Regions from separate parts of the Rhizobium sp. NPDC090279 genome, predicted to be linked through region 3. Evidence: predicted binding sites of a transcription regulator. Region 3 holds the regulator's gene; each other region holds the start of a gene.
What was found. The regulator LexA, encoded in region 3, represses DNA repair genes until DNA is damaged. The targets are predictions, from matches to a motif close to TGTTCNNNNTGTGTTCNG.
Positions count from the first base shown of each region.

Region 1: ACIQWP_RS25710 (ImuA family protein) is a predicted target of LexA. The motif match lies at 2,366-2,383, and genes of this name have one in related genera.
Region 2: dinB (DNA polymerase IV) is a predicted target of LexA. The motif match lies at 3,107-3,124, and genes of this name have one in related genera.
Region 4: ACIQWP_RS10365 (ATP-dependent helicase) is a predicted target of LexA. The motif match lies at 4,781-4,798, and genes of this name have one in related genera.

Region 1 covers NZ_JBIVYI010000011.1:90,010-97,555, reverse strand. Annotated here, with positions in the region: gene ACIQWP_RS25730 (hypothetical protein) at 118-354, opposite strand; gene ACIQWP_RS25725 (HpcH/HpaI aldolase/citrate lyase family protein) at 466-1,398, shown strand; gene ACIQWP_RS25720 (DUF1737 domain-containing protein) at 1,436-1,642, shown strand; gene ACIQWP_RS25715 (metallopeptidase family protein) at 1,692-2,129, opposite strand; gene ACIQWP_RS25710 (ImuA family protein) at 2,406-3,401, shown strand; gene ACIQWP_RS25705 (Y-family DNA polymerase) at 3,442-4,869, shown strand; gene ACIQWP_RS25700 (error-prone DNA polymerase) at 4,866-7,546, shown strand, end outside.
Region 2 covers NZ_JBIVYI010000008.1:31,861-39,406, forward strand. Annotated here, with positions in the region: gene ACIQWP_RS20225 (cytochrome c biogenesis protein DipZ) at 11-1,861, shown strand; gene dinB (DNA polymerase IV) at 1,956-3,053, opposite strand; gene ACIQWP_RS20235 (hypothetical protein) at 3,446-3,757, shown strand; gene ACIQWP_RS20240 (GNAT family N-acetyltransferase) at 3,825-4,385, opposite strand; gene ACIQWP_RS20245 (Orn/Lys/Arg decarboxylase N-terminal domain-containing protein) at 4,407-6,764, opposite strand; gene ACIQWP_RS20250 (NCS2 family permease) at 6,862-7,546, opposite strand, start outside.
Region 3 covers NZ_JBIVYI010000009.1:186,390-193,935, forward strand. Annotated here, with positions in the region: gene gltA (citrate synthase) at 1-327, opposite strand, end outside; gene ACIQWP_RS22930 (ComEC/Rec2 family competence protein) at 618-3,068, shown strand; gene lexA (transcriptional repressor LexA) at 3,049-3,771, opposite strand; gene ACIQWP_RS22940 (VOC family protein) at 4,190-5,077, shown strand; gene kdsA (3-deoxy-8-phosphooctulonate synthase) at 5,074-5,913, shown strand; gene eno (phosphopyruvate hydratase) at 6,062-7,336, shown strand.
Region 4 covers NZ_JBIVYI010000003.1:485,822-493,367, reverse strand. Annotated here, with positions in the region: gene ACIQWP_RS10385 (ArnT family glycosyltransferase) at 1-338, shown strand, start outside; gene ACIQWP_RS10380 (hypothetical protein) at 576-995, shown strand; gene secD (protein translocase subunit SecD) at 1,089-3,647, shown strand; gene ACIQWP_RS10370 (SMP-30/gluconolactonase/LRE family protein) at 3,723-4,598, opposite strand; gene ACIQWP_RS10365 (ATP-dependent helicase) at 4,874-6,943, shown strand; gene mmsB (3-hydroxyisobutyrate dehydrogenase) at 7,153-7,546, opposite strand, start outside.

The sequences.
Region 1 (7,546 bases), on a different contig from region 3:
TGGATATGCCCTAAAACGCGGCGTCTTGGTCGCCCTTGCCTTTCAGGGCAAGGCCTGGGTTACGCAAACGGGTATGGCGGCCGGCAATAACGGGCCGCCCCTGTCCTGCCTTCAATCTCAGAGATCGATGATGGTGCCGCGACCGTCGTTCCAGATGCGCATTTCGCGCTGGCCGTTCGTCTTCGCCTTGGCACGGACCGGCGCCGGCTTCATGCGCAGCGAAATCGCGCGGGCTGCCATGAGCACGGTGAGGATACCGCCCACGGCAAGCGTGATCGAAACGGTAAACAACGCCATGGCTGCAAACACGGTGATACCGGCAAGCGCAATGAACAGGGAACGGATATTCTGCATGGTCGAGACCTCTCTACTCTCAGCAATGTGGCCCTCTTCTTTTCCCTCTGCAAGAGGAGCATGGCTTTTTGTTGACTTGCCTGGCGATTGAAAGCGCGGCAAAACGGCACAATGAACGAATTTTCCCCTTCCCGCCCCGCCCGTCTGCGTCGTTCGGTCTTGAGCGTTCCCGCCGTCAACCGTCGCGCTCTCGAAAAGCTCCTCAGCCTCGATTGCGATGCTGTCATCTTCGATCTTGAGGATTCCGTTTCGCCGGAGAAAAAGGCCGAGGCGCGGGAGAATTTGCGGGCCTTCTTCGCGGCCTCGCCGCTGCCGGGCAAGGAGCGGATCATCCGCATCAATGCGCTTTCCTCCAATTTCGGCGCCGACGACCTGGCGCTGGTCGCGGAACTGGAACCGGATGCGGTGCTGCTGCCCAAAGTGGACGAGCCGCAGGATGTCATGATGGTTGGCGATTGGCTTGCGGAAGCCGATGCGCCGGAAAGCCTGCGCATCTGGGCGATGATCGAGACGCCGCGCGGCATTCTGAACGCGGCTGCGATCGCCGAGGCGGGGCGCACGACGGGCAGCCGGCTCGATTGCTTCGTCGTCGGCCTCAACGATCTCAGGAAGGAAACGGGCGTCCTGCCGCAGCCCGGCCGCCCCTATCTCGTGCCCTGGCTGATGCAGGTGGTGCTGGCTGTCAGCGCCTACGGGCTCGAGGCCATCGACAGCGTCTTTAACGATTTCAAGGATGCGGCAGCGCTCGATGCCGAATGCGGTCAGGGTATCGCCATGGGCTTTTGCGGCAAGATGCTGATCCATCCGAACCAGATCGAAGCGGCCAACCGGCATTTCGGCCCGGATGTAACAGCCATTGCCGAGGCGGAGGCCATCATCGCAGCCTTCGCCGAGCCGGGTGCCGACGCTCTCAATGTCGTGAACCTTGACGGGCGGATGGTGGAGCGGCTGCACCTTGTCCAGGCGGAGAGACTCGTCCATAAAGCTCGCCTGATCGAGCAGCGCTCTTCGGGTGCTGCCGCAACGCCTCGCACCGACGTCTGATGGTCAAATTGTCTGGCCAAGCAAGAAAGATGCCTTGATGAAACTCTACCGCTTTCTCACCGGCCCCGACGACGCTTCCTTCTGCCACAAGGTGAGTGCTGCGCTGAACAAGGGCTGGGAGCTGTCGGGCTCGCCGACCTATGCCTTCAATGCCGCGACCGGCCAGATGCAGTGCGGCCAGGCCGTCGTCAAGGAAGTGGTGGGCAAGGATTATGATCCGGACATGAAGCTTTCCGAGCAGTAAGCGACGACTGAAGTTCTTCACCCCGGCCGCTTTGCAGTCGGAGCCGGTATCAGCGATCCGTCGCTTCTTCGGCGCTCGCCTCGATGCGCTCCATGTCCTCGTCGCTCAGGCCGAAATGGTGGCCGATCTCGTGGATCAGGACATGGGTGATGATGTCGCCGAGGGTTTCGTCGTTCTCAGCCCAGTAATCGATGATCGGTCGGCGATAGAGGCGGATCTTGTTGGGCATATCCCCGGTCTGGGCGGTGAAACGCTCTGAAATCCCGCGCCCTTCGAACAGGCCGAGCAGGTCGAAGGGTGTTTCCAGCGCCATATCCTCGAACACCTCGTCATCCGGGAAATCCTCGATGAGAATGACGAGGTTGCCGGTGAGCGAGCGAAATTCGTCCGGCAGGTGGCTGTAGGCCTCCATTGCCAGAGATTCGAATGTGCTGATGGAGGGCGAGTGGCGGTCCCGCCAATCCTCGCTCTGGTCGACGCGAGCCATGAATATTCCTTCCTTGGCTGGTCATATAGAGACTTTGCGCTGCTTTTACGAGAGTAGATTAGAGCATGATGACGAAAAGTGTTTGAGCGGTTTTCGGACGACATCGTGCTCTACCTATTTGATTCCAGAGCGGATTCGGATCTCAGGTCGGATGGACCTAAGATCACCCGGCTCTACGCAAAGGAATATTTTCTTATAAATTGGTGTTGACTCTTTTTCCAAGCTCTGGAATCCATAAGAACATAACAGGAACATTATCGATCTGGAGCTAACGTCATGGCTGAGACCGCCGTGGCGCGGGAAACGCTTTTTGCCCTGCGTGAAACCATTGCCCGACTGGAAGGCAGGCCGATCCCGGCTCTGGCCGCGGCAGCGTATGAGATGCTGGCGGATAAGTCGGCCATGAGGTCGGCAGGCATTGCGAAGCCCATGCCTGCCCAGCTCACGCCTATCCAGCCGATGCTTGCGCAGCCGCTCCTTCCGATCGGCGTCGACGATCTCGACGCCGCGTTGCAAGGCGGTCTGCCGCTCGATGGGCTGACGGAGATCCGCTCGCTCGGCCTGCGCGATGCCGGGGTGGCGAGCGGCTTTGCCCTTGCGCTTGCCGCGCGGCTGCATGCGCAAGCGTCGGATACGGACGCAGCGACATCTCCGGTCCTGTGGATTGGCGATACGGTCGCGACGATGGAGGCGGGCCTGCCCTATGCCATCGGCATCAGCGATTTCGGGCTGGAGCCTGCGGCTTTCCTGCAGGCATCGCCGCGCAGGCTGGACGATGCGCTCTGGGTGGCGGAGGCGGCGCTTGCCAGCGCGACCTTTGCCGTCGTCATTCTGGAAGTGCGCGGCAATCCCACGCGTTTCGGCCTGACCGAAAGCCGGCGGCTGGCGCTGAGGGCCAAGGCGGCGGGACGGCCCTTGTTTCTGTTGCGACAGGGAGGCGAGGAGGAAGCGAGCAGCGCCCTCTTCCGCTTTTCCGTCGAACCCGCGCCGGCGCAGGCGCGGCCCCTGCCGGACGGATCGGTGCTTGGCGGCAGCATCGGTCACCCGGCCTTTCGTCTGACCTTGGAAAAGAGCCGAAACCCGGCGCCCCTTTCCATAACCCTGGAGTGGAATGCCCATGACCGCCGCTTTGCCCCTGCCCCCGACGCTGAACGCCCTGCCTTTCCCGGCGAACACGCAGCGCATTCTGGCGCTGACCTTTCCGCATCTGCCGACCGACCGTATCGCGCGCAAACGCTGGGGCCTGTCCTGGCGCTCGACAGGCAGGCTTGAAGCGCCGCCGCTCGCTTGCGCCGGCAAGCTCAACAATGCCATGCGGCTGACCGCTCTCAACGAACGGGCCGAGATGATCGGCCTGAAGCAGGGTCAGGGCGTGGCCGAGGCAAAGGCGATCTGCCCCGATCTCGATGTCGTCGAGGAGGACCCGGCAGCGGATCGCAAGCTTCTGGAAGCGATCGCCGACTGGTGCGACCGCTATACGCCGCTGGTGGCGATCGACGGCAAGGATGGCCTGTTTCTCGATATTACCGGCTGCGCCCATCTCTTCGGCGGCGAAGAGACGCTGCTCGAGGACATACTGGTCCGGATTTCCCGGCTGGGGTTCGACGTGCGCGGCGCCATTTCCTCCGCGCCCGGCCTGTCCTGGGCGGTTGCCCGTTTTGAGGAAAGCCGTATCGTTCCTCCGGAGGCCATGGAGGAAGCCCTGGCACCGTTGCCGGTCTCCTCCTTGAGGCTCGGCGAAGAGACCGTTGCGGCGTTACAGAAGATGGGCCTGAAACAAGTGGGCGACCTTCTGGCTGCGCCGCGCGCGCCGCTTGCCCGCCGCTTCGGCGCGCAATTGCTTCTGCGGCTCGATCAGGCCATCGGCCTCGTCGAGGAGCCGATCTCGCCGCGCCGTCCGGTCGCGCAACTGTCGGCCGAGCGCCGGCTGGCCGAGCCGGTGCAGGCGGAAGAGGATATTCTCCAGCTTGCCCGCCAGCTTGGCGAAACGCTGAAGCCGGGGCTGGAGGCACGCGGCATCGGCGGCCGTTCCTTCGAGCTCCTGCTCTTCAGGGTGGACGGCGCGGTCTTCCGCATCACCGCCGGCGCATCGCAGCCGCTGCGGGAGCCGAGCCGGATCGCCAGCCTGTTTAACGAGCGCTTCACCGCCATTCATGACGATCTCGATGTCGGTTACGGTTTCGAGATCGTCCGCCTCAATGTCCTTCAGCATGCGCCTTTCGATGCGACACAAGGCGATTTCGTCGGAGACGACCGCCAGGATGGCTCGCTTTCAGCCTTTGTCGACCGGGTGGCCGCGCGGCTGGGGCCGGATTGCCTGCAGGGTTTCGAGCTCAGGCAGAGCCATATCCCCGAACGGGCCGTGCGGCCGATGCCGGCGATGGCACTTCTCGCTTTAAAGCGGCGGACCGGCAGAGAAGATGCCGGCCATGGCTTCTTCCGCGGCGAACGGCCGCTGCGGCTGTTTCGCATGCCGGAGCCGATCGAAGCTATTGCCGCCGAAGTGCCCGACGGCCCTCCCCGGCAGTTCCGCTGGCGGCGGGTCATGCATCGCGTGCAGCGGGCCGAAGGGCCGGAGCGGCTTTCGGCGGAATGGTGGGTTGAGGAAAAGGAAGAGCCTGCCCGCGATTATTTCCAGGTCGAGGATGAAGAGGGCCATCGTTTCTGGCTGTTCCGCAAGGGTCTCTATGACCGGAGCGGGACGACGCCGGACTGGTATATGCATGGGGTCTTCGCATGAACGCGCGCCCGAGCTTTCACGAACCCGTACCCTTTTGCGAGATTGGGGTCAGAACAAATTTCTCCTTTCTCGAGGGAGCCTCGCATCCGGAAGAGATGGTGGCGCAGGCCGCCATTTTGAAATTGTCCGGATTTGGCATTGCCGACCGCAATTCGGTGGCAGGCGTCGTCAAGGCGTATGCGCATACCAGGGTTCTCAAGGCGGAGTATAAGAGGACCGTCGAGGAAAATCTGGAGCTTCGAGCCAAGGGGAAGCCGGAAAAGCCGCTTCTGAAGCCGGTCCCTTTCCAGCCCGGCGCCCGACTGGTGTTTTCGGACGGCACGCCCGACATCCTTGCCTTCCCGCAGAACCGCAAGGGCTGGGCGCATCTCTGCCGGCTTTTGAGCGCCGGCAATCTGCGCGGCGAAAAAGGCACCTGCATCCTCAATGAAAGCGACCTCGTGGAATGGGGCGACGAGATGATGTTGGCGCTCGTGCCCGATGCCGATAGCGTCGAGACGACGGAAGGGCAGAAAGAGCTGGAGCAATGCCTGAAGCGGCTATGGATGCGCTTCGGCCGGAAATTCCATATGGTCCTGTCGCCCGCCTATGACGGACGGGATCGGCTGGTCTTCGCCACGCTCTCCATCATCGCACTGCGCAACGGCGTGCGGCTGATCGCCAGCAACCAGCCGCTCTATCACGCCACCGAACGCAAGCCGCTTGCCGATATCGTCATTTCGATCCGCGAGCATGTGCCGATCGCCGAGGCCGGCTTCAAACTGGCGGCCAATGCCGAACGCTATCTGAAGGGTGCCGCCGAGATGGCGCGCCTTTTCAGGGATTATCCGAAGGCTGTCGCCAATACGCAGAAGTTTTTTAGCCGGCTGTCTTTCTCGCTGGATGAGCTGAAGCATAATTATCCCGATGAAAGCACTAAAGGCGAGACCGTTTCCGAAACGCTGGAGCGGCTGACGCGGGAGGGAGCGAAATGGCGGTATCCCAACGGAATCCCTGACAAGGTCGCCAAGCAGATCGATCATGAGCTCGCTCTTATTCGGGAGCGGCAATATGAGCCCTACTTCCTGACGGTGCATCGCATCATGGAGTTTGCGCGCAGCGAGAATATCCTGTGTCAGGGGCGCGGATCGGCCGCCAATTCGACGGTCTGTTATTGTCTCAGGATCACGGAAGTCAATCCGGAGATCACGATGCTCCTGTTCGAGCGCTTCATCTCGACGGAACGCGAGGAGCCGCCTGACATCGATGTCGATTTCGAGCATGAGAAGCGGGAACAGGTCATCCAGTTCATCTACAGGCATTACTATAAGGAGCATGCCGGGCTGACGGCGGCGGTCACCAGTTATCGGGCCCGCTCGGCCGGCCGCGAAGTGGCCAAGGCCTTCGGCCTGTCGGAGGATGTGCAGTCGGCTCTGGCGAGCGGCGTCTGGGGCTGGTCGACAGAGGGGCTGTCTGATCGCGAGGCAAAACTTGCCGGTCTCGATCTCACCGACAAGACGACACAAAACGTCCTTTCCTATGCCTCGACGCTGATGGGGTTTCCGCGGCATCTGACCCAGCATGTCGGCGGCTTCGTCATCACCCGGGACCGGCTGGATGAGGTCGTGCCGATCATGCACACGGCGATGGACGATCGCTACATGATCGAGTGGAACAAGGACGATCTCGATAATCTCAACATATTGAAGATCGACGTTTTGGCGCTCGGGATGTTGACCTGCCTTGCCAAGGCTTTCGACCTGCTGCTGCTGCATTACGACGTGAAGAAGCAGCTCTCCGATCTTGGTTACGCCAATTACCCCGATGGCGGGCCGGTCTATGACATGATCTGCCGCGCCGATACGATCGGCGTCTTCCAGATCGAAAGCCGGGCGCAGATGAGCATGCTGCCGCGTCTGCGGCCCCGCGAATTCTACGATCTGGTCATCGAGGTGGCGATCGTTCGCCCCGGCCCGATCCAGGGCAATATGGTGCATCCCTATCTCAAGCGGCGAGAAGCTCATCGGGCGGGAAAGGAGCTCGACTATCCAAGCCCGGAGCTGAAGGAGGTTCTGAAGCGAACGCTGGGCGTTCCCCTGTTTCAGGAGCAAGCCATGCAGATCGCGATTACGGCAGCGGGATTTACGCCGGCGGAGGCTGACAAGCTGCGCCGGGCGATGGCGACCTTCAAGCGAACCGGGACCATCCATACCTTCGAGAAGAAGATGATCGAAGGCATGGCCGCAAACAATTATGACCGTGAGTTCGCCAAGAATTGCTTCGAGCAGATCAAGGGCTTCGGTGAATATGGCTTTCCCGAAAGCCATGCGGCGTCCTTCGCGCTGCTCGTCTATGCCTCTTCCTGGCTCAAGGCCTATTATCCCGACGTCTTCTGTGCGGCGATCCTCAATGCCCAGCCGATGGGCTTTTATGCGTCGGCGCAGCTGGTGCGCGATGCGCGCGAGCATGGCGTCGAGGTGCGGCCGGTGGATGTCAACCTTTCAGACTGGGACTGTTTGCTGGAAAGGACGTCTTTCGACCAGGGTTCGGTCGAGCCGCGGCATGCATCGATGCGCGAGATCATCAAGACGCAATGTGCCGTCCGGCTTGGCTTTCGGCAGGTCAAGGGTCTGGCCGAGGATGAGATGAAACAGCTCGTCGAGCGTCGTGGCGATGGCTATCGGTCGGTGCGCGATCT
Region 2 (7,546 bases), on a different contig from region 3:
AGACCGAATGATGCTTCTGTTTATCCTTGCTTATCTCGGCGGCGTTCTGACGATCGTCAGCCCCTGCATCCTGCCCGTCCTGCCATTCGTCTTCGCGCGGGCGGGCCAACCTTTCCTGCGCAGCACGCTACCGATGTTGATCGGCATGGCGGCGACGTTTGCTGCCGTTGCGACGCTTGCAGCCTTCGGTGGCGGCTGGGCTGTTGCGGCCAACGAATACGGACGCTACGCGGCGCTCGTGCTGCTGGCGATCTTCGGCATCATCCTTTTGTTTCCTGCGCTTTCCGACTATCTGACACGCCCGCTGGTCTCTCTCGGCGCGCGCTTGTCACAGTCCGCCGATCGTTCAAGCCGCAGCGGCGGCTCGGCGATTGCCGCATCGTTGCTGCTGGGCGTGGCGACCGGACTGCTTTGGGCGCCCTGCGCCGGCCCTGTGCTTGGCCTTATCCTGACGGGAGCCGCGCTGCAGGGGGCGAGCGTCGGCACGACATTGCTGCTGCTCGCCTATGCGCTGGGTGCCGCCACATCGCTCGCGCTCGCGCTTCTGATCGGAGGTCGCGTCTATCAGGCGATGAAGCAATCGCTTGGCGTCGGCGAATGGCTGCGCCGCGGCGTCGGCGTTGCCGTGTTGGTCGCGGTCGTCGCGATTGCCATGGGGCTCGACACCGGCCTGCTGACGCAGGCGTCGCTCGCAAGCACGGCATCGCTCGAGCAGAACCTGGTCGACCGTTTCCACGCTCAGGAGCCAAATAAGCCCTCATCGGTTGTCATGAAGAATGAAGGCGGTGCGATGATGAGCGCCACCAACCAGATGATGATGAGCGCAAAGCCGGATGGAGCAGCCGGCGGCGGTTCCATGACGATGGCCATGACACAAAAGCCGGCTGTGGCTCAGCTGCCGGTCGAAGGCTCGGTTCCCTCGCTCGACGGCGCGGTGCAATGGCTGAATTCGCCGCCGCTGACCGCGGCCGGCCTGAAGGGTAAGGTCGTCCTTGTCGACTTCTGGACCTATTCCTGCATCAATTGCCTGCGCGCCATTCCCTATGTCGAAGCATGGGCGCAGAAGTACAGGGATCAGGGCCTTGTCGTCATCGGGGTGCACGCACCGGAATTTGCCTTCGAGAAGAACGTCGACAATGTGAAGAAGGCCATTGCCGATCTCGGCATCACCTATCCGGTCGCGATCGACAACAATTATGCGATCTGGCGCGCCTTCGACAATGAATATTGGCCCGCCCACTATTTCATCGATGCGCAAGGGCAGGTGCGCCACCATCATTTCGGCGAAGGCGATTACGATCAGTCGGAAAGGGTGATCCAGCAGCTCCTGGCCGAAGCCGGCAAGAGCGATGTCTCCAGCGACATCGTGAATGTGAAGGCGACGGGCGCCGAGGCAGCCTCCGACGAGGCGGATGTCCAGTCGCCGGAAACCTATGTCGGCTATCTGCGCTCGCAGAATTTCGCCGATGATGCCGGCACGGTGAATGACGCCGCTCACGATTATGTCGCGGCGATGCCGAAACTCAACGAATGGGGCCTTGCCGGCAACTGGACCGTCGGGCCGCAGGAAGCGACCGCGAACAGCGCCGAAACACGCCTCTATTACCGCTTCCACGCCCGCGATCTGCATCTGGTGCTTGGACCATCGTCGGACGGAAAGCCGATACGCTTCCAGATCACCGTCGATGGCAAGGCGCCTGGCGACAACCACGGCGTCGATACCGACGCAGACGGCAATGGCGTGGTGACCGGGCAAAGGCTCTATCAGCTGGTCCGTGCGAGCGGTCCGGTTTCGGATCATACGTTCGAGATCAAGTTCCTTGACCCCGGCGCGCAAGCCTATGCCTTCACCTTCGGCTAAGGAAACGGCCTGGCTTTTCTCGCCCGCCTGTTCGGTCACGCCGGGAAAAGAGATTAGGTCGCGATCTCGGTCGATGGGAGGAAGGTCGGCCCCTTCAGATCCCGAAATCGAGCTGGGACTGCGATTGACCATCGTCCGCTTCTTCATTCGTCAGAGACGAAAGCGTGATGCCAAGCAGCCGGATTGGCCGCGTGAACGGGTGGGCGCTTGCCAGAAGCGCCGATGCAGCTTCGAGGATGTCGCTCGCGTTGGTCATCGGAAAGGGGCTTGTCCTGCTGCGTGTCGCCTGGGTGAAGTCCGAGTACTTGATCTTTACCGTCACCGTCCTCGCGCTGATGCCGCCCGTTTCGCAGTAGCGCCAGACCTTCTGCGCGAGCGGTCGCAGCTCTGCCGTCGCCAATTCGAGATCGTCGATATCCTCGGTGAATGTATCCTCCGCGCCAATGGATTTTCGAACCCGGTCGGGTTTCACCTGGCGCTCGTCGATGCCGCGGGCGATGCCGTAGAAATGGGGGCCGGCCTTTCCAAAATGCTCCTGCAGGAAGGCGAGGGATTTCGATTTCAGATCGAGGCCGGTGTCGATCCCGTATTTGTGCATGCGCTCGGCGGTCGCCGGCCCGACGCCATGGAATTTCTTGACGGGAAGCGTTTCGACGAACGCCGGCCCGTTCTTCGGCGTGATGACAGCCTGGCCGTTGGGCTTGTTGAGGTCGCTCGCCATCTTGGCGAGGAACTTGTTGTAGGAAATGCCGGCCGAGGCATTGAGCCCGGTGACCTGCTTGATCCTGCTGCGGATCTCCAGCGCGATCTCGGTGGCGATGTCCATTCCCTTGAGGTTCTGGGTGACGTCGAGATAGGCCTCGTCCAGCGATAGCGGCTCGATCATCGGGGTATATTCGGCGAAGATCTCGCGGATCTGCTGTGAGACGGCCCTGTAGACGTCGAAGCGCGGCGGCACGAAAATCAGATCCGGGCATTTCCGCTTCGCGGTGACCGAAGGCATCGCCGAATGGACGCCGAAGGCGCGGGCCTCGTAGCTTGCAGCGGCCACCACGCCGCGCGCTGCCGACCCGCCGACCGCAAGCGGCTTGCCGCGCAGCTCGGGATTGTCTCGTTGTTCGACCGATGCATAGAACGCATCCATGTCCACGTGGATGATCTTTCGGACTGGATTAGAGTTCGTATCGTTCATTGTGGTCTCGGTCATCAAACTGCAAGTTCAGTATGGGCCTCAATTGGCGGGGTTGAAACAAATGCAGAACATATCATCCCTGATGACGATATCAAACCGGCTCTATCGCCGTGCCAAAAAGAACCGGCAATCGCTCTGCGCCAGGCATGGCGCGGACGCCACCTTGAGATGCGCTCAAGGCTTCCTATCTGTTGTCGGTCCCCCACACGGAGCCTCAAGATGGGCCAACTCGCAATCGATCCGCTTTCCGACCTGCATATGGAGATCCTGCCGCCCGAGCGCGATGAGGAATCCGGGCGGGACTGCACGGCGTGTCTCTGCTGTCGAAGGATGCGATCGACGAAGAGGATGGATGAAGACGGCTGCGGTATATGCGACGAATGCTTGGCGCCATGACGAATGACGCGGCACAGTTGCAGCCCGGCGAATTGCCGGCATTCGGACATGCTCTCTCCCAGCTACCCGACGGCTATATGGAGGGCCGCTTTCAAGGTCAGCCTTGGGGCGTGACCGTCAGGCGGTCGGCCGACGGGAAGCGGATCTGGCTCTACGGTGAAGAGCTTGGCGGGACCGACGTCGTCAGCTTCAATCTCTACATGCTCTCCGGAGCGAGGCTCACTCTCAAGCCCTGTGAGATGTCTTCATCGAAGATCTTTGATTTCGTGGCGGGGTTCAGGCCCATTCCGATGCGGCGCTCGGGATAGGCATAGTTCTTTGTAGCGACCAGCTCAGAGCTTGCGACCACTTTATCACTGCGCCGATTCTGCTGGTTCAGCGGGTGGAGAGCGGCGGCGGAGGCGGCTGCGTCGTCGAGCCGGGGCCAAGCGAGCGCTGGACCATCACGGTATCGGCCCAGCGGCCGTAACGATAGGCAACCGCCGGCAACAGACCGACGCGAACGAAGCCGAAGCGTTCGTGCAAAGCGAGCGATGCGGCGTTGTCGGCGTCGATATAGCCGATCATCTGCCGGAAGCCAGCCGCTGCGCAGGCATCGATCAGCCCGCGCATGAGCAGGCTCCCGACGCCCTGGCCGACATGGTCGTGATGCACATAGATCGAGTGCTTGACGGTGTAGCGATAGGCCGGACGCTTGCGGAACAAAACCACATAGGCATAGCCCAAGACTTTTTCGCCCTCGACCGCAACCACATGCGGGAAGCGGCGATCCTTCAGATTCTTGCGCCTTTCGCGCAGGTCGTCCGGTTGCGGCGTGTCGCTATCATCAACCCCAGCCTCGATGCCGCGGTGAATGTGGCGACGATAGATGGCCAGCATCGCATCGACGTCGCTCTCCCGTGACGGGCGAACGATGATTGTTTTATCCTGCTTCATGATCGAACCCGAATTTCCAGCCTATTCTGCAACGACGTAAGTGTAGAGCCGGATTTTGCCGGATGTATCGATCTCGCGATAGAGCCCCTGAATCTCCACCTCGAAGCCGGGGAAGGTATTGAAGCAGGTTTCGAACATCTTGAGATAGTCGATCATGGGCTTTGCCTGTTCCGTAAGGCGCTCGCCGGGCACGATGGTCGCGATACCCGGAGGATAGACGACGAATGGCGTCGTTGCGATACGGCCGGCAATCGCATCGATCGGCAGATAGTCGACGTCGTTGCGCACCAGGCAGCGCGCAGCATCGTGCGGCGACATGGCGATCGGCGGTAGGTGGTCGGCGGAGAACTGCTTGGTCTGAAGCGCGCTGACATCGGCCTGGCGGAAGAAGTTGTGCATGTCCGTGCAGAGGTCGCGCAACCGCACGCCCGCGTAGCGGCCCGGGCGGCGGCGATAGAATTCCGGGATTGCCTCCTCCAGCAGCGCATTGTCGTCATGGAGCTTTTTGAAGGCGACAAGCCCGCTGATCAAGGTGCCGGCCTTGCTGGCCTCAACGCCAGGGGTGAGAAGGAACAGCAGCGAATTGAGGTCGTTCTTCTCCGCGACGATACGGTTTTCGCGCAGATATTGCGCAACGACCGGCGCCGGTATGCCGTGCTCGGTGTATTTCCCGCTTGCCCGGTCGAAGCCGGGGGTGAGCAGGGTGAGCTTGTTCGGATCGGTCATGGCGAAGCCCGGTTCCATCCCCGAAAAGCCGTGCCATGCCGCGCCGGGTGTCAGGTGCCAGAAGGCGGGATTTGTGGCGAGCTGGTCGGTGGCAATACTCTCCCACGCAACGTCATGCACCGCGCCGGGGCTCGACACATCCGGGATCGCCACCCGGTCCGGCACGAAAGGCTCGAAGAACCAGCGGCGTTCCGGGCGATGTTCCTTCTCCTCGAATTCGCGGCGCACGGCGCGGATCTTCTTGCGCAGTTCGATGCCGAGGCGGATCGTGTCGTCCCAAAGCACCTCGCCGGAACGGCCCTTCATCATCTGCGCGCCGACGTCGAGCGAGGCAAACAGCGGATAGAAGGGCGAGGTCGAGGCGTGCTGCATGAAGCTTTCGTTGAAGCGCCGGTGCTCCACACGGCGTTTCTGGCCAGTAATATGCCGATCCTTCATGTGGATCTGCGAGGCCTGCGAGAAGCTTGCGAGCTGCTTATGGGTGGATTGGGTGGCGATGATGCCAGGCGCATCCGGACCAAGGTCAGAAAGACCCATGGCAAAGCGCCCGGCATAGAGCGGATGGAACTTCATGAAGCCGGCCCATGCCTCGTCAAAGAGGATATAGTCGCACAGATGGCCGATGCGCTTGAGGATCATCTCGGCATTGTGGATGGTGCCGTCATAGGTGCACTGTTCCACGACAGCAACGCGGAACGGCCGCGGCTTCTTGTAGGCTTCCGGGTCCTTCACCAGCGGATGAGTGCGGATGCGCTCGCGAAGGGCGTCCTCGTCCATGGTTGCAAAATCCATGGGGCCGATCAGGCCATAGACGTTTCGGATGGTCGGCAGGTAGACCGGAATGCCGCCCGAGATCATCAGGGCGCCGTGATGGGCGGCCTTGTGGTTGTTGCGGTCGAACAGCACGAGGTCGCCATCGGTAACGAGCGCTGAGAGCGCGACCTTGTTGGAGGTCGAGGTGCCGTTGAGGACGAAATAGGTCTTCTCGGCGCCGAAGATCTTCGCCGCTTCCTTCTGTGCCGCCAGCGCAGGCCCCTCATGGGTCAGGAGGTCGCCGAGATCGAGCACGGAATTGTCGAGATCGTCGCGGAACACAGCTTCGCCGAGATGCTCCATGAAGACACGGCCGATGGGGCTGCGGCTGTAGAAGATGCCGCCATTATGGCCGGGGCAGGTCCAGAGGTGGTTACCTTCCTCGGCATAATCGACCAGCGCGCCAAAGAACGGTGTCTTCAGCGTCTCGGCATATTGCTTGAGCCGGCTGATGAGGCTTTTCGCGATGAAGGCGGGCGTTTCTTCGGAGAGGAAGACGTAGCCGTCGATGAAATCGAGCACCTCGACCGGCACGTCCTCGAAACGCTTGCGCCGGATCAAGAGGATGATCGGAAATTCAAGGCCGCGCCGACGCATGAGGTTGATGAGGGAAGCCGTCTTGCCCTCAAGCCCCTTCTTGCCCCAATCGACCAGCATGCAGCCGATGGCGGCATCCGTCTGTACGGCGATCTCTGCATCCTCGAGATTGCGCGCACGCACCACCTCAAAGCCGGAGCGTTCGATCTCCTCGACGATCTGATTGTAGCGGGCGCCCTCCAGATCCTCGTTGTCGAAGGCCGGCGTTGCGAACAGAAAGTTGAAACGTCTGAAATAATCCATGTCGATACCCGCTCCTGATTAGGCATGAGGTGTCGGCGTATTTCATGACATGGATGTGACAGAGTTGCGAATGCAGAATTTATGGATTTGTGACCGCTCAATGAGCCGCCACGGTCCAGAAATAATAGGCAAGCGGAACGGCAAGGAGGTACATGCCGATGGACACCTGCCTTGCTTCTCCGGACAACACCTTGACGATGACGTAGAACAGCAGTCCTCCGGCGATGCCGGTTCCAAAGCTGTTGGAGACGAGGGTCAAGAGGACCATCATCAAGGCGGAAAGACCGTCGGAGAAATTCTCCAGATCAACCCGCTTCAGAGCGCTGAACATCGACATCCCGACAAGGATCAAGGCGGGTGCGGTGGCGGCTGCCGGGATCATCAGCGCGATCGGAGTAAACAGCAGAGTGAGCGCGAAGAGGGCTGCCGTTGCAAGCGAAGCGAAACCGGTGCGCCCCCCCGCTTCCGCGCCGGTGGCGCTCTCGACGAGTGCCGTGGCCGAGGGAATGCCGAGCAGCGGACTGATCGTGGCGGCAATCGAATCGACGAGGAAAGGCTTTCCCAGATCCGCCATGTTGCCCTCTCCGTCGACCAGCCCGGCTTTGGCGCCGACGGCGAGCGTCGTACCCAGGGTCGAGAAGAACTCGGATGCGAAGAAGGCAAAGAGATAGGGGAAATATTCTATCTTCAGCGCACCGAAGAAATCGAGCTGGAGGCCGATTTCTGAGATGCCGTGCGGCGCCCCGAAGAATGCGGCAGGCACCTTGGTAACGCCAAGCGGA
Region 3 (7,546 bases):
GGTCACACGATGATCGAAGTCCTTCTTCTGCGCTGCCGTCGGCAGTTCGCCGTAGAGAAGGAGGTAGCATACCTCGAGGAAATCGCCGTGTTCGGCCAGCTGATCGATCGGATAGCCGCGATGCAGCAGAACGCCTTCGTCGCCATCAATATAGGTGATGCTGGACTCGCACGACGCGGTGGAGGTGAAGCCAGGATCGTAAGTGAAAGTGGAGGTGTTCTTATAAAGGGCACCAATATCAATGACACTTGGGCCGATGGTTCCGGTCTTGACCGGCAAGTCCACCGTCTTTTCACCCCAAGTTAGTTTCGCGCTTTGTTCCGTCATGCTGATCCTCCAAGATTTGGCGGGATTGACGCCATAAAAAGCGCCAAAAGGTTAAGCGACTACCGACTAGCTATATGATCCAGAGCCTAATGCCAAGTTATCCTAACGCTGAATTGTGCAATGCAGTATCAACTTTAGGGCACTGCAGAAGCGTCATCGATTGTGCTACGCGGCGAAACCGGCCCAATTTAGCTCCGCTCATGCCGATTTCGATTGAATTCATTGTGTGGTGACGGCAAAAATCGCGCGAAAGCTGTAGTTTTGCGTGGGGGCGGCAGCGCGTGCCTAATTTGGAGGCATCTGAGCAACAGGAGAGTGGCCGGGGCGTTGCTGCGCCCCTGCAGCCTCGCCCTGTTGTTGCCACGATTGTTCTCCGTGCCGAAGCAGGACAACGGGAACGGACGCAGGAGCAGGCCCGTCTGACATCGCGGCTGTTGCGGATACTGAGCCGCATTCGTGCCGGTACTCTCACACTGATCGAAGAGGAGGCGGCCCATGGCCGCGCCATCCTGCTCGCGCCGATCTACATGGGCCTCGGCGCGATCTTCTGGTTCAAGGCTGGCAGCGATCCGCCGCCGCAGGCCATTCTTGCAGGCCTGCTGGTCCTTACTGGTGCTTATCTGCTCAGGCGGGAAGCGGGCAGGCTGCTTCGCCATTCGCTTTTCGCCGGCATGCTTCTTTGTCTGGGCATGGCGCTGGCACAATGCGAAAGCTGGAGGGCCTCCACTATCATGCTCGATTCCGCCGTGACGACGACCGTGACTGGTCAGGTCGAGCGACGGGAATCCTATGACAATGGACGCTGGCGCTATGTCGTCCGCGTCGAGGCAACGGAAAAGCCGACCATCCGCCGCTCGCCGGAGCGGGTGACGATCTTCGTGCGCAAGCAGGCGGAGCCGTTTGAACTCGGCGATCGTGTCCAGGGCAGGGCGCGTCTGACGCCTCCGGCGGGACCAGCCTTGCCCGGCCTCAACGATTTCGCCTTCAGTTCCTATTTCAACGGCATCGGCGCGAATGGCTTTGCCTATGGAACGCCGAAACTATTGTCGCCGGCCGGTGATAATGCTGCGGACTCGCCGATCGACAGGGCCGATATCTGGCTTGCCGGCCTGCGCAACAGCATCGGCGACAGGATCAGGCAAACCCTGCCGGGCGATACCGGCGCCTTTGCCGCCGCGCTTGTCACCGATGAGAGACGGGCGATCTCCAAGGATACGACCGAGGCCCTGAGAATTGCCGGCCTGACCCATATCATTGCGATTTCGGGCCTGAACATGGCGCTGTCGGCCGGCATCTTCTATGTCGGCCTGCGCTATCTGTTCAGCCTGTTTCCTGGCGTCGTGCAGGCTTGGCCGACAAAGAAATTCGCGGCCTTCGGCGCACTTGTCACGGTGACGGCGTACTATCTCATCTCCGGCTTCGGCGTCTCCGCTGAGCGGGCTTTCATCATGATGGCGATCATGCTGGTCGCCGTGCTTTTCGATCGGCCATCGCTCAGCCTGCGCAATGTTGCGTTATCCGCTATCGTCATTCTCGTTCTATCGCCGTCGCAGGTGCTCGGCCCGAGTTTTCAGATGTCCTATGCCGCAACGTTGGCGCTGGTGTCTGGCTATTCGCTATGGAAGCGGCGGCGGCATCGCGAAAATATCCTGTCGCGCGCCCGTCTGGTAAGTCCGCTGCTTTTTGTCTCCCGTTTCTTCGGTGGCGTGTTGTCGACTTCTTTCATCGGCGGCGCGTCGACCGCTATCTTCTCCATCGAGCATTTTCACCGATTGGCGACATATGGCCTTGCCGCCAATCTTGCGGCCATGCCGGTGGTCTCCTTCGTCGTCATGCCCTTCGGCATGGCGGCGATGCTGCTTATGCCTCTCGGTCTCGATGCACCCTTTTGGAAGGTCACAGGAGAGGGACTGGAACTCGTCATAGTGATTGCAAGAACAGTAGCCGGCTGGGGAGGTGACATCACCTTCGGTCGTCAGCCCGCCTGGCTGATGCCGACATTCATCGTCGGCTTCCTGGTCATGAGCATATTGCGAACGCGGCTTCGCCATCTCGGCCTGCTATTGCTGCTCGCGTCCGTTGGCGTGGCGGCATTCGGGACCGGTGTGCCGAAGCCCGATCTGATGATTTCCGAGGATGGCGTCCTGGTGGCGCTGCGGCAGGACGATATACTTGTTACCAATCGCGAGAGGCCGCAGGCCTTCATTTTCGAACAATGGCAAAAGGCCCTGGCTGCAGCGGAACATCAGCCGCCGACCATGCTTGCCAACGATAGCCGGCTCCCGCAGATCAGCAAGGCTGATCGCCGTAGGCGATTAAGCGGCGAAGAGCAAAATGCGGTCCGCAAGGCCATGGAAGAGGCGCTCGACCGGACAATGCAGGGAAGTTTCGTCTGCCAGAAAGGCGCATGGTGCATGGCGATGCTCGACAATGGCGCCATATTGGCGACCGTAGAGAATGCGGCCTATCTGCCGTCCGCCTGCGATACCGCAAATATTGTCGTGACGCCGATCCGACTACGATTGGATCGGTGCCGCTCCGGCGCGACACTTATTACCGGCGCCACATTGCGGCGAACGGGATCGATCGAAATGGCGCTCAGTGCCGAAGAGCCCGTCGTTTCCGCGGCATTCCAAGATCCGCAGCGACCATGGACCAGACATCGAACTTATGACTGGCGCACCGACAAATTCGACGCGCTAATCGTGCCGGCGTCACCGGTCAGTGATAGCGCCGAATAAGGCCGACGAGTTTACCCTGGACCTTGACGCGATCCGGTCCAAAGATGCGGGTCTCATAGGCCGGGTTGGCTGCTTCCAGCGCGATCGAGGCGCCCTTGCGACGGAAGCGCTTCAACGTTGCCTCTTCGTCGTCGACGAGCGCTACGACGATATCGCCGGGATTGGCCGTCGTCGAATTGCGGATGATGACCGTATCACCATCGAAAATGCCTGCGTCGATCATCGAGTCTCCGCGAACCTCAAGCGCATAGTGTTCACCGGAGCCGAGCATGTCGGCGGGGACGGTAATATCGTGCGTATTGTTCTGGATGGCGGAAATCGGAACGCCGGCGGCGATGCGGCCCATGACGGGCACGGAGGCTGAGCCGTTATGATCGTCATTCGCGACTTTCGGCGGAGCGGGTGGAGCGACAGGCTGCGGCTTGCCGAGACTGCCCTCGATGACGCTCGGCGAAAAGCCGCGGCGTGGCTGCAAGCTGGGATTATAGGCATCCGGCAGCTTGATGACTTCGAGCGCTCTGGCCCGGTTCGGCAGTCGGCGAATGAAGCCTCGCTCCTCCAGCGCCGTGATCAAACGGTGAATGCCGGATTTGGATGCCAGATCCAGTGCGTCCTTCATCTCGTCGAAAGATGGCGGAACACCGGACTCCTTCATGCGTTCGTGAATGAAGAGAAGCAGTTCCTGCTGCTTGCGCGTCAACATCGTCTTGGAACCCCAGAATCAAGAAAAACGGTGAAACAAATCCAGAACGGACACTATATGTTCCATATGTGTTCCGCAAGTACTTAAATTTCGGTAAAGCCTTGTTGGGCCAGTTAAATAATTACCGCCTGCGAATGGACGGGCTGAGAGCAACAAGGCGCTATATCTGCACTAACATAAGGAAAAATATGCGAAATGCTGCCCGATCCGTTTTCAACGTTCTGTAGGCCAGCCGGTGTTGCGAAGACGTGGATCGATGCGATGTGACATGGCATAAGCCGACCGCGCTGGAGAATCAGTCATCACGTTTGCGAGATTGTACTCCGTCCAGTTCGCCAGCCTTGGAGTATGGTACTTCCATCTTGAATTGCGCGAGGGATGGGCGCAAATCTGCTTTTGAAGGCAAACAGGAGGAACCATGGCTTCATCCCCGCATCCGCTGGATCATCTCGTACTGCCGACCGTCAACATCGCTTTGGCGCGCGAGCGCCTCGGCAAGCTCGGCTTTACGGTGGCTCCGGATGCGCGCCATCCCTTCGGCACGGAAAACGCCTGCGTCTTCCTTGCCGACAAAACCTATCTGGAACCTTTGGGCGTGGCGTCTCTGGAGCGATGCGAGGAAAGCATCGTGGATGGCAATGTCTTCGTCGCTCGCGATCAGGCTTACCGCTTTCGGGTCGGGCAGGATGGCTTTTCGGCCGTGGTGTTCGGCACAGACGATGCCGTTGCGGATGACGAGCGTTTCAGAGCGGCGGCGATTTCGGCGGGGCAAATGCTGGATTTCTCCCGCCCGATGAAGATGCCGGACGGAACTGAAACCATGGCCGGTTTTCGTCTCGCCTTTGCGGTCGATCTGCGTGCGCCGGATTTTCTCGCCTTCTGCTGCCAGCGCATCAATGCCCTGCCGGCCGACCGCAGCGTGCTCGAGCGTCACGAAAACGGCGTAACCGGCATCGCGCAGGTGGCGCTTGGTGCGCCGAAGCCGGCGGCATATCGCAGCTTCTTCGAAGAGGTTGTCGGCGGCCCTCGGATCATGGAGCATTCCTTCGGCCTGACGATCAGGGCCGCCAATGTCGATCTGGAGATTTTGACGCCGGAAGGAATGGAGGCATTCTATGATTTGCCGGTTCGCGGCGACGATCCGGGGCTCAGGGCGCGCGCAATCCTTTTCAAAACGCGCGATCTTTCCGTGACATCGTCGCATTTCGCTGCTAACGGCGTCACCTACACGCGTAAGAACAATCGTCTATTGGCAAGGCTGGCGCCCGGAGCGGGCGCGATGTTCGCCTTCGAGGAGATAGCATGAGCACGAATTCCGAAGTGACCGTCGGCGAAGGAGCCTCCAAGGTTCTGTTTTCCAACACCGCCAAGCTGTCGTTGATTGCCGGCCCCTGCGCAATGGAAAGCCGCGACCATGCCTTCATGGTTGCCGGTGTCCTGAAGGAGCTTTGCGGCAAGCTCGGCATCGGTCTTGTCTATAAGTCCTCCTATGATAAGGCGAACCGCACCTCGCTAACCGCCGGCCGCGGTCTTGGAATAGAAAAGGGCTTGGAGATTTTTGCCGACCTGAAGAAGGAATACGGCTTTCCGGTCCTGACCGATATCCACACGGAAGAGCAGTGCGCCATCGTCGCCAAGACGGTCGATATCCTGCAGATCCCGGCCTTCCTGTCGCGCCAGACCGATCTTCTGGTCGCCGCCGCCAAGACAGGCCGTGTCATCAACGTCAAGAAGGGGCAGTTCCTGGCGCCCTGGGACATGAAGAACGTGCTTGCCAAGCTGAACGACAGCGGCAACCCGAACATTCTTCTCTGCGAGCGCGGCGCTTCCTTCGGCTACAACACGCTGGTTTCCGACATGCGTTCGCTGCCGATCATGGCGGCGATGGGCGCTCCGGTGATTTTCGATGCCACTCATTCGGTGCAGCAGCCCGGCGGGCAGGGCGGTTCGACCGGCGGCGATCGTCGATTCGTCGAAACGTTGGCGCGTGCCGCCGTTGCTGTCGGCGTTGCCGGCGTCTTTCTCGAAACGCATGAGGACCCGGACAATGCACCGTCCGACGGTCCGAACATGGTCTATCTGAAGGACATGCCGCGGCTTCTGGAGAAGCTTTTGGCCTTCGACGCCATCGCCAAGGCCTGAAAAGTAGCCGGCATTCAACAGGCTGACATGAATTTGCGTTACGGGCCTGAGGGAGCGCCAGATCGAGGTGCGGATCGCCATTGTAATTTCCGCACCGTCGATTAAGACGATTTAAATCGATTTATAAACCAGCGAGCAGGAAGCTATCATGACCGCAATCACCGACATTATCGCCCGCGAGATTCTCGACAGCCGTGGCAATCCGACTGTCGAAGTCGATGTCTACCTCGAAGATGGCAGCATGGGCCGCGCGGCGGTTCCGTCGGGCGCATCGACCGGCGCGCATGAGGCCGTCGAGCTTCGCGATGGCGGCAAGCGCTACCATGGCAAGGGTGTCGAGAAGGCCGTCGAAGCCGTCAACTCGGAAATCTTCGATGCCATTGGCGGCATGGATGCTGAAAACCAGATCCAGCTCGACAACATCATGATCGAGCTCGACGGCACGCCGAACAAGTCGCGTCTCGGCGCGAACGCCATCCTCGGCGTTTCGCTTGCCGTTGCCAAGGCTGCCGCTCAGAGCGCCAACCTGCCGCTCTACCGTTATGTCGGCGGCGCTCACGCTCGCTTGCTGCCGGTTCCGATGATGAACATCATCAACGGCGGCGCCCATGCCGACAACCCGATCGACTTCCAGGAATTCATGATCCTGCCGATCGGCGCCGACTCGATCCGAGAAGCCGTCCGTATGGGTTCGGAAGTCTTCCACGTCCTGAAGAAGGAACTGGCATCGCAGGGCCACAACACCAACGTCGGCGACGAGGGTGGTTTCGCGCCGGGCTTGTCCAGTGCCCCGGCAGCCCTCGACTTCATCATGAAGTCCATCGAAAAGGCTGGCTACAAGCCGGGTGATGAAATTGCTCTCGGCCTCGATTGCGCCTCGACCGAATTCTTCAAGGACGGCAAGTACGTTCTCGAAGGCGAAGGCCGCACGCTGGAATCGGGCGCCATGGCCGAATACCTGGCAGAACTTGCCGCCAACTACCCGATCGTTTCGATCGAAGACGGCATGGCTGAAGACGACTGGGAAGGCTGGAAGACGCTGACCGACCTGATCGGCAAGAAGACGCAGCTCGTCGGCGACGATCTGTTCGTCACCAATTCCGCCCGCCTGCGCGACGGTATCCGCATGGGCGTTGCCAACTCGATCCTCGTCAAGGTCAACCAGATCGGTTCGCTGACCGAGACCCTCGATGCCGTCGAAACCGCGCACAAGGCCAACTACACGGCCGTCATGTCGCACCGCTCGGGCGAAACGGAAGACTCCACGATCGCCGACCTCGCCGTTGCCACCAACTGCGGCCAGATCAAGACCGGCTCGCTGTCGCGCTCCGACCGTCTTGCCAAGTACAACCAGCTCATCCGCATCGAGGAAGCGCTCGGCCCGCAGGCCAAATATGCCGGCCGCTCCATTCTGCGCGGCTGATATTGTTCCGCAGGCTCTCTTTTGACCCGCGGCCATGGTAATCGTTGAAATCGAACCGCGCCCCCCCGGGCGCGGTTTTTTGTTGGGCCGTGTCGTTAGAGTCAACGGACGGTTAATCTCTGCCGCTTACATTAGCTCTAGGTGTTTGATTTGATGTGATCTTGTTCGTGGCTGCATTGGCTTTGGGGAGATCGCGTAAAGCCAGGGCGT
Region 4 (7,546 bases), on a different contig from region 3:
CGAAGCTGACTGAAATCGTCGCGCAGGATCGCGATATCCTTGCCGATCTCTACTATACATTGAAGGGCAAGCCGTTCCGCATCTATGCCCGCCATTTCGGCGGCTTCCCCGCAAACTATTACGAGCAGGATTTCTCCCTGCCGGCCAGCGTGACCGGTCCGGTCCTGTTCGTCGACAACGATCCGATCGAGTGCCCCGAAGGCCAGGCCGAACTCATCAAGAGCTGGTCGCCGCCCTATGGCGAGATGAAGGGCAAGACGCTTTATGCCTATCGCGTTCCGGCATCCTGCCTGGCGCCCAAGCCATCGGCCGCCGGAACGGGGACTACGGAAAATTAAGAAATCGAGCCGGGACTGTTGACCGGCTCATGCAACTGCATCATGACAGGCCGCACTACAGCGCCGCGCGTCACATGTGACACGCAAAGGTCGCTGTAGCACTTTTAATCTGCTGCATAATTCCTTAAATCGAGACCGATCTAGGGAATTATGCAGTGGGAAGACGCGAGGCGTCCTGATATCATGACCGAACCGCCGGCGTTCGCGCCGGCAGAGGAATAAAGGCATTTTCGACCGTTGAACCCGTTCGAATTCGGCGCCGCCGACAGCGAAGATAGAGACGACAGGACGCACCGCGCCGGCGCGCGCGTGATCGCCTCGCTGTTCGTCGCGTTTTTCGCCTATATCGGACTGGCGCTCGGCGGCGGCATCAATCTTGCCACGCGCGCCGATGCGGACGCCCTCTCCTCGGGCAAGGACAGCCAGCCGCTTTACCTTTCCCTGCGCGATCCGGTGCGCGGCATCGTCGTGGCCGATCGGCTGGCGACGCCGAAGGCCACATGGCATGACATGGGGCCTGCAACGCTTGCCGCCCTTCCCTCTCTCGGATATCCGGCAACGGCCTGGCATACGAACCGTCCGGACGATGTCGCGCGGCTCGAATCCCCGATTTTTCGCGCCTATCTCGCGCGTGCGCCTCCAGGCCGGCTCGCCTGAGCGGTCGGCGCAGACGCGCGACTTTCCCGACAAGACCTCAAGTCCGCCAGCGGCCAGACCGTCGGCACAAGCTTATTTTCAAGGATAATACCCATGCGTACCTCACCATGGCTCGTGGCACTCTATACAGTGATCATCGTCATTGGCTTTCTGATCGCGCTGCCAAACGCGCTGCCGCAGTCGGTTCTCAGCAAGATCCCAAACTGGCTACCGCATAGCCAGGTACCGCTCGGCCTCGATCTTCGCGGCGGCTCCTACCTCGTCCTCGAAGTCGACGAGAAGGACCTGACGAACGGCCGGCTGCAATCGCTACAGCAGGACGCACGCCGCGTGCTGCGTGACAAGAACATTCAGACCCGCTCGGTCGTCCGTACTGGCGATCAGATCGTCGTGACGCTCAATGATGCCTCGCAGAGCAACGATGCCGTGACGCAGTTGCAGACGCTTGCCAACACGATCACATCGGGCCTCTCAGCCGGCCAGTCCGATCTCAGCATCAAGCCGAACGGCGCGACCATCGCCATGTCCTTCTCGCCGGCAGGCATTGCCGCGAACGTCGATTCCGCCGTTCAGCAGAGCCTCGAGGTCATCCGCAAGCGCGTCGACCAGGTGGGCGTCGCCGAACCGACCATCCAGCGCGTTGGTCCGAACCGCGTTCTCGTCCAGCTTCCAGGCGCACAGGACCCCTCGCATCTGCGCGAGCTTCTCGGCTCGACCGCGAAGATGTCCTTCCACCTGCTCGCCGACAATGTCGATCCGAACAATCCCGGCCCCGGCGTCACCATCATGAAGGACGAGCAGGGTAACAGCTATCCGGTTCTCGATCGTATCGAGCTTTCAGGCGACCGTCTGACCGATGCCCGCGTCAGCTTCGACCCGAACACGCACGAGCCGCTCGTCACCTTCCGCTTCGACAGCGCCGGCGCCAACCGCTTTGCGGAAATCACCCGTGAGAACGTCGGCAAGCCCTTCGCCATCGTTCTCGACAACAAGGTGCTGAGCGCGCCGAATATCCGCGAGCCGATCACCGGCGGTTCCGGCCAGATTTCCGGCAACTTCACCGCGGACAGTGCCACGACGCTTGCAGCCCTGCTGCGCGCCGGCGCCCTGCCCGCGAAGCTGACCGTCATCGAAGAACGCACCGTCGGCGCTGACCTCGGCGCAGATGCGATCCAGAAGGGCATCTATAGCGGCCTGGTCGGCTTCGTCCTGGTTGCCGCCTTCATCTTCGTGCTCTATGGCACCTGGGGCATTCTCGCGAATGTTGCACTGCTCATCCACACGATCCTGACCTTCTCGGCCCTGACGCTGGTCGGCGCCACGCTGACGCTGCCCGGCATCGCCGGTGTCGTCCTGGGTATCGGCCTTGCGGTTGATGCCAACGTTCTCATCAACGAGCGTATCCGCGAAGAAACCCGCAAGGGCCGCGGCGCCTTCGCCGCCATCGATAACGGCTTCAGGAAGGCTTATTCGACGATTATCGACGGCAACATGACGGCCCTGATCGCGGCCGCCATCCTGTTCTACTTCGGCTCCGGCCCGGTTCGCGGCTTTGCCGTCACCATGGGTCTCGGCCTCATTATCTCGATGTTCACCTCCGTCGCCTTCGTGCGCGTCGTGATGATCGCCATCACCCGTCGCCGCAAGCTGAAGGTGCTCAATATCAGGCCGCTGATCCCCTTCAGCCCCTATGACAAGCACATCCAGTTCATGAAGGCCCGCTTCTTTGGCATCACCGTCTCGGCGATCCTGTCGCTCGCCTCGGTGGTCCTGTTCGTCCATCCGGGCCTCAACTACGGCGTCGATTTCCGCGGCGGCATTCAGATGACGGTCAAGACCAAGGACGCGGCCGATTTGGCGACGTTCCGCGAGGGCTTGAACACGCTCGGCCTCGGCGAAATCGCACTGCAGTCCTTCGGCGACAACAACAGCCTCCTTGTCCGCGCCCAGCGCCAGGACGGCGGCGAAGAGGCGCAGACGGCCGCGGTGACCAAGCTCAAGGCGGAAATCGTCAAGATCGATCCAAGTGCGACGATCGAAGGCACCGATGTCATCGGTCCGAAGGTCTCGGGCGAGCTTGCCTGGGCCGGCATCCTGTCGGTCGTGATCGCCAGCCTGGCGATGCTGTTCTACATCTGGTATCGCTTCGAATGGCCGTTCGCGGTCGGCGCCATCGTTACGCTGGTGCTCGACGTCACCAAGGCGATCGGCTTCTTCGCGATTACCGGCCTCGATTTCAACCTGACGGCCATCGCCGCGATCCTGACGCTCGTGGGATATTCGGTGAACGACAAGGTCGTGGTCTATGACCGCATGCGTGAAAACATGCGGCTCTACAAGTCGATGCCGCTGCGCGAGATCATCGACAGGTCGATCAACGAGACCCTGGCGCGAAGCCTCTATACCAACGCCACCGCCTTCCTGGCGCTGGTGCCGATGGCGATCTGGGGCGGCAGCGCCGTCTCCAGCTTCGCGATCCCGATGGTGTTCGGCATACTTGTCGCCGGCGCCTCGTCGATCTTCATCGCAGCGCCGATCCTGCTCTTCCTCGGCGACTGGCGCCGTCGCCATGCCAAGCCCGCCGCCAACGATGCGGCATCGGCAGACGGCAAGCCGAACAAGGACAACAAGCAGATCCCCGCTGCGGAATAGGCGACAATTTGATTGAAAAGGGACATGCCCGGCCTCCGGGCATGTCCGCCAACTACCCGGAGAAATGGGGCCGCCTTATGAAATGGTCGGCATATGCAGCGGCAGCCCCGGGCGCGGCGCCGTTATCTTCTCGACAACACCGTTTTCCTGCTCGCTGACCAGCAAATGCTTGCCATCGATGGTAAAGGCTATGTTTCCGGGCCGTGCGCCGTTGGTGCGGATATGGCCGGCCATCTTGCCATCCGTATCGATCAGGCAGATTTCACCAAGGCCATACATGGCGCAATAGAGCATGCCGCTACGGTCGAAAGCCAGGCCGGACGGCCCGCGCAGGGTGTTTACGGCAGGCGAGGTCATCGATAGCGCAAACATTTCCTGCCGTCCGCCGACGATCTGCCGATAGATTTTTCCGCTCAGGGTCTCGCTGTAGTAAAGCAGCCCATCGGCATCGAAGGCGATGCCCCCCGCAAGGAGCAGACCGGCAGCCAGAACGCGAATGACCCGGCCCTCTGCCGGATCGATCTGATAGACGCAGCCATTATAGGCCGCCTTGAAGAAATCGGGTTGGATATGACCGCCTTCCAGCAGATCGGCGAGGCGGAAGCCGGAATCGGTCATGTAGAGCAGGCCATCAGGCCCGAAGGCGAGAGCATTCGGATGGAGAAACGGGCCATCCGCACTGCCCTCTATCACTTGCAGGACCCGCCCCTGGGGCGAAAGCTTGACGAGAGAATCTTCCGGGCCGCCGGCCACCCAGAAACATCCATCACCGTCGATCGCAATCCCGCTCGGAGTGCCGCCGATCCGGCAAACCTCCCGGGATACGCCGCCTGCATCATAGAGCTTCAGATAGCGGCGGCCAGCATCCATTTCGACAAGCGCAAGGCGCCCGTCCTGCAGAGCCACCAGTCCGCTAGGCAGACGCAGGCCAGTGGCGATCGTTTCGTTCATGTTCTGAAACCTTCACTCTACGCACTGCGAAACCCCAAAAACTCAAATTGCCGCGCCAAAACTATAGATAAGCACGAAGAAAGTCCTTTTCGAGCCGGAGCTAGCGGAATCCGGATAAGATTTTTACGCGAAACCTCACATCTACGTGCCGATCGCGTCAATCTTGACAGGCTTTGGCGATTCGGAACATCCATAGAACGCCCATATGGTTTCGCGACCGCGATTCGCTGCGCATCGCGCGCCATGTCCCCTGCCTAAGGCATCCAGGAGAGTTGATGACCGCCGCCTATCTGGAAAAGCTGAACCCGGAGCAACGGCTGGCAGTGGAGCACGGCACGACCGACGGCAACGGTCATATCGCCGGGCCGCTACTTGTCATCGCCGGGGCCGGTTCCGGCAAGACGAATACGCTTGCCCATCGCGTGGCGCATCTGATCGTCAGGGGTGCCGATCCGCGCCGCATCCTGCTGATGACCTTTTCGCGCCGGGCCGCGGCCGAAATGGGCCGCCGCGTCGAGCGTATCTGCCGCGAGGTGCTGGGTGCCAAAGCCGACATCACCGCCGACGCGCTTGCCTGGAGCGGCACATTCCACGGTATCGGCGCGCGCCTGCTGCGGGATTATGCCGAGCAGATCGGCATCGACCCGGCCTTCACCATCCATGACCGGGAGGACAGCGCCGATCTGATAAACCTCGCGCGCCACGATCTCGGCTTTTCCAAGACAGAGAACCGCTTCCCGACCAAGGCGACATGCCTTGCCATCTATTCACGCTCCGTCAATGCGGAAGCGCCGCTCGACGGCGTGTTGCGGGACTTCTTTCCGTGGTGCGCCATGTGGGAGCAGCAGCTGCGCGATCTATTCGCCTGTTATGTCGAAGCGAAGCAGGTGCAGAACGTGCTCGATTACGACGATCTGCTGCTCTACTGGGCGCATATGCTGCAGGAGCCGCTGATCGCCGAGGATATCGGCAGCCGCTTCGACCATGTGCTCGTCGACGAATATCAGGACACCAACCGGCTGCAATCCTCCATCCTGCTCGCCCTGAAGCCGGATGGCCGGGGATTGACCGTCGTCGGCGACGACGCGCAGTCGATCTATTCCTTCCGTGCCGCCACCGTGCGCAACATTCTCGACTTCCCGAAGGCCTTCGCGCCCACTGCCGATATCGTCACGCTCGACCGCAATTATCGCTCGACGCAGCCGATCCTTGCGGCAGCCAACGCCGTGATCGATCTCGCCTCGGAGCGCTTTACCAAAAACCTGCGCACCGAACGCCAGAGCACGGAGCGCCCGCGGCTGGTGACGGTGCGTGACGAAGCCGATCAGGCGCGCTACATCGCCGATCAGGTGCTGGAAAATCGCGAGGGCGGTGCGAGGCTCAAGCAGCAAGCCGTCCTCTTCCGTACCTCAAGCCATAGCGGCCCGCTGGAAGTGGAACTCACCCGCCGCAACATCCCCTTCGTCAAATTCGGCGGGCTGAAATTTCTCGACAGCGCCCATGTCAAGGATATGCTAGCGGCGTTGCGCTTTGCCCAGAACCCGCGCGACCGCGTGGCAGGCTTTCGCCTGATGCAGCTCCTGCCCGGCGTCGGCCCCTCCACCGCGCAGCGCGTGCTGGACCAGATCGGCGAAGAGGCAAGCCCTATCACGGCACTCACGGAACTGCCGCCGCCACCGCGCACGGGAGACGACTGGACCGCCTTCGTCGAGACGATGCGAGAGGTGAAAAGCGGCAAGGCCGGATGGCCGGCTGAAATCGGCCTGGTTCGTCAATGGTACGAGCCGCATCTGGAGAGGGCGCATGAAGATGCCGCGACGCGCCAAGCGGATCTCATCCAGCTCGAACAGATCGCCGCCGGTTACGGCTCGCGCGAGCGCTTCCTCACCGAACTGACGCTCGACCCGCCTGACGCGACAAGCGATCAGGCCGGCGTGCCGCTGCTCGACGAGGACTATCTGATCCTTTCGACTATCCATTCCGCCAAGGGCCAGGAATGGACGAAAGTCTTCATCCTCAACGCCGTCGACGGCTGCATTCCCGCCGATCTCGCCGTCGGATCTTCAGCCGAAATCGAAGAGGAACGGCGGCTGCTCTATGTCGCGATGACACGGGCGAAGGACAATCTCGATCTCGTCACCCCGCAGCGCTTCTTCGTCCATGGCCAGCATGCGCAGGGCGACAAGCATGTCTTCGCCTCGCGCACACGCTTTATTCCTGCAACGCTGCTGCAGTTCTTCGAGGTCTGCGGCTGGCCGCAGGTGCGGGCCGAAAGCGCAGCCGCCATTCGGGCGCGAGAAGTGCGAGTCGATGTTGGTGCGCGGATGCGCGGCATGTGGCGGTGAGTTAAGGGTTTGATTGTTGGGCCGCGGCTATCGGAAGAGCCCCTCACCCTAACCCTCTCCCCGCTCGCGGGGAGAGGGGACGACCGTGCGGAACCACCGGCCGCTCAGTCACTGAAAGCTGTTTGGGGCACAAATCCCCCTCTCCCCGCGAGCGGGGAGAGGGCCGGGGTGAGGGGCAGCCTTGCACCCGGCCAACTTTCCAGAAACATTCAATTCGCTTCGCGAAACATCTCGATAATCGCCGAAAAATCGCGGCCGCCATTGCCGAGCTTTTCGAAGAGCGCATAGAGCTGCGCTGCTTCCGCCCCCAGAGGCGTCGACGCGCCGCTCGATAATGCAGCTTCCTGCGACAGGCGCAGATCCTTGAGCATCAGGGCAGCAGCGAAGCCGGGCTTGTAGTCGTTGTTGGCGGGCGAGGTCGGCACGGGGCCGGGCACGGGGCAATAGGTATTGATCGACCAGCACTGGCCCGACGAAGTCGAGGCGACATCGAACAGGGCCTGGTGCGAGAGGCCGAGCTTTTCGCCGAGCACGAAGGCCTCGCAGACGCCGATCATGGAGATGCCGAGGATCATGTTGTTGCAGATCTTCGCGGCCTGGCCG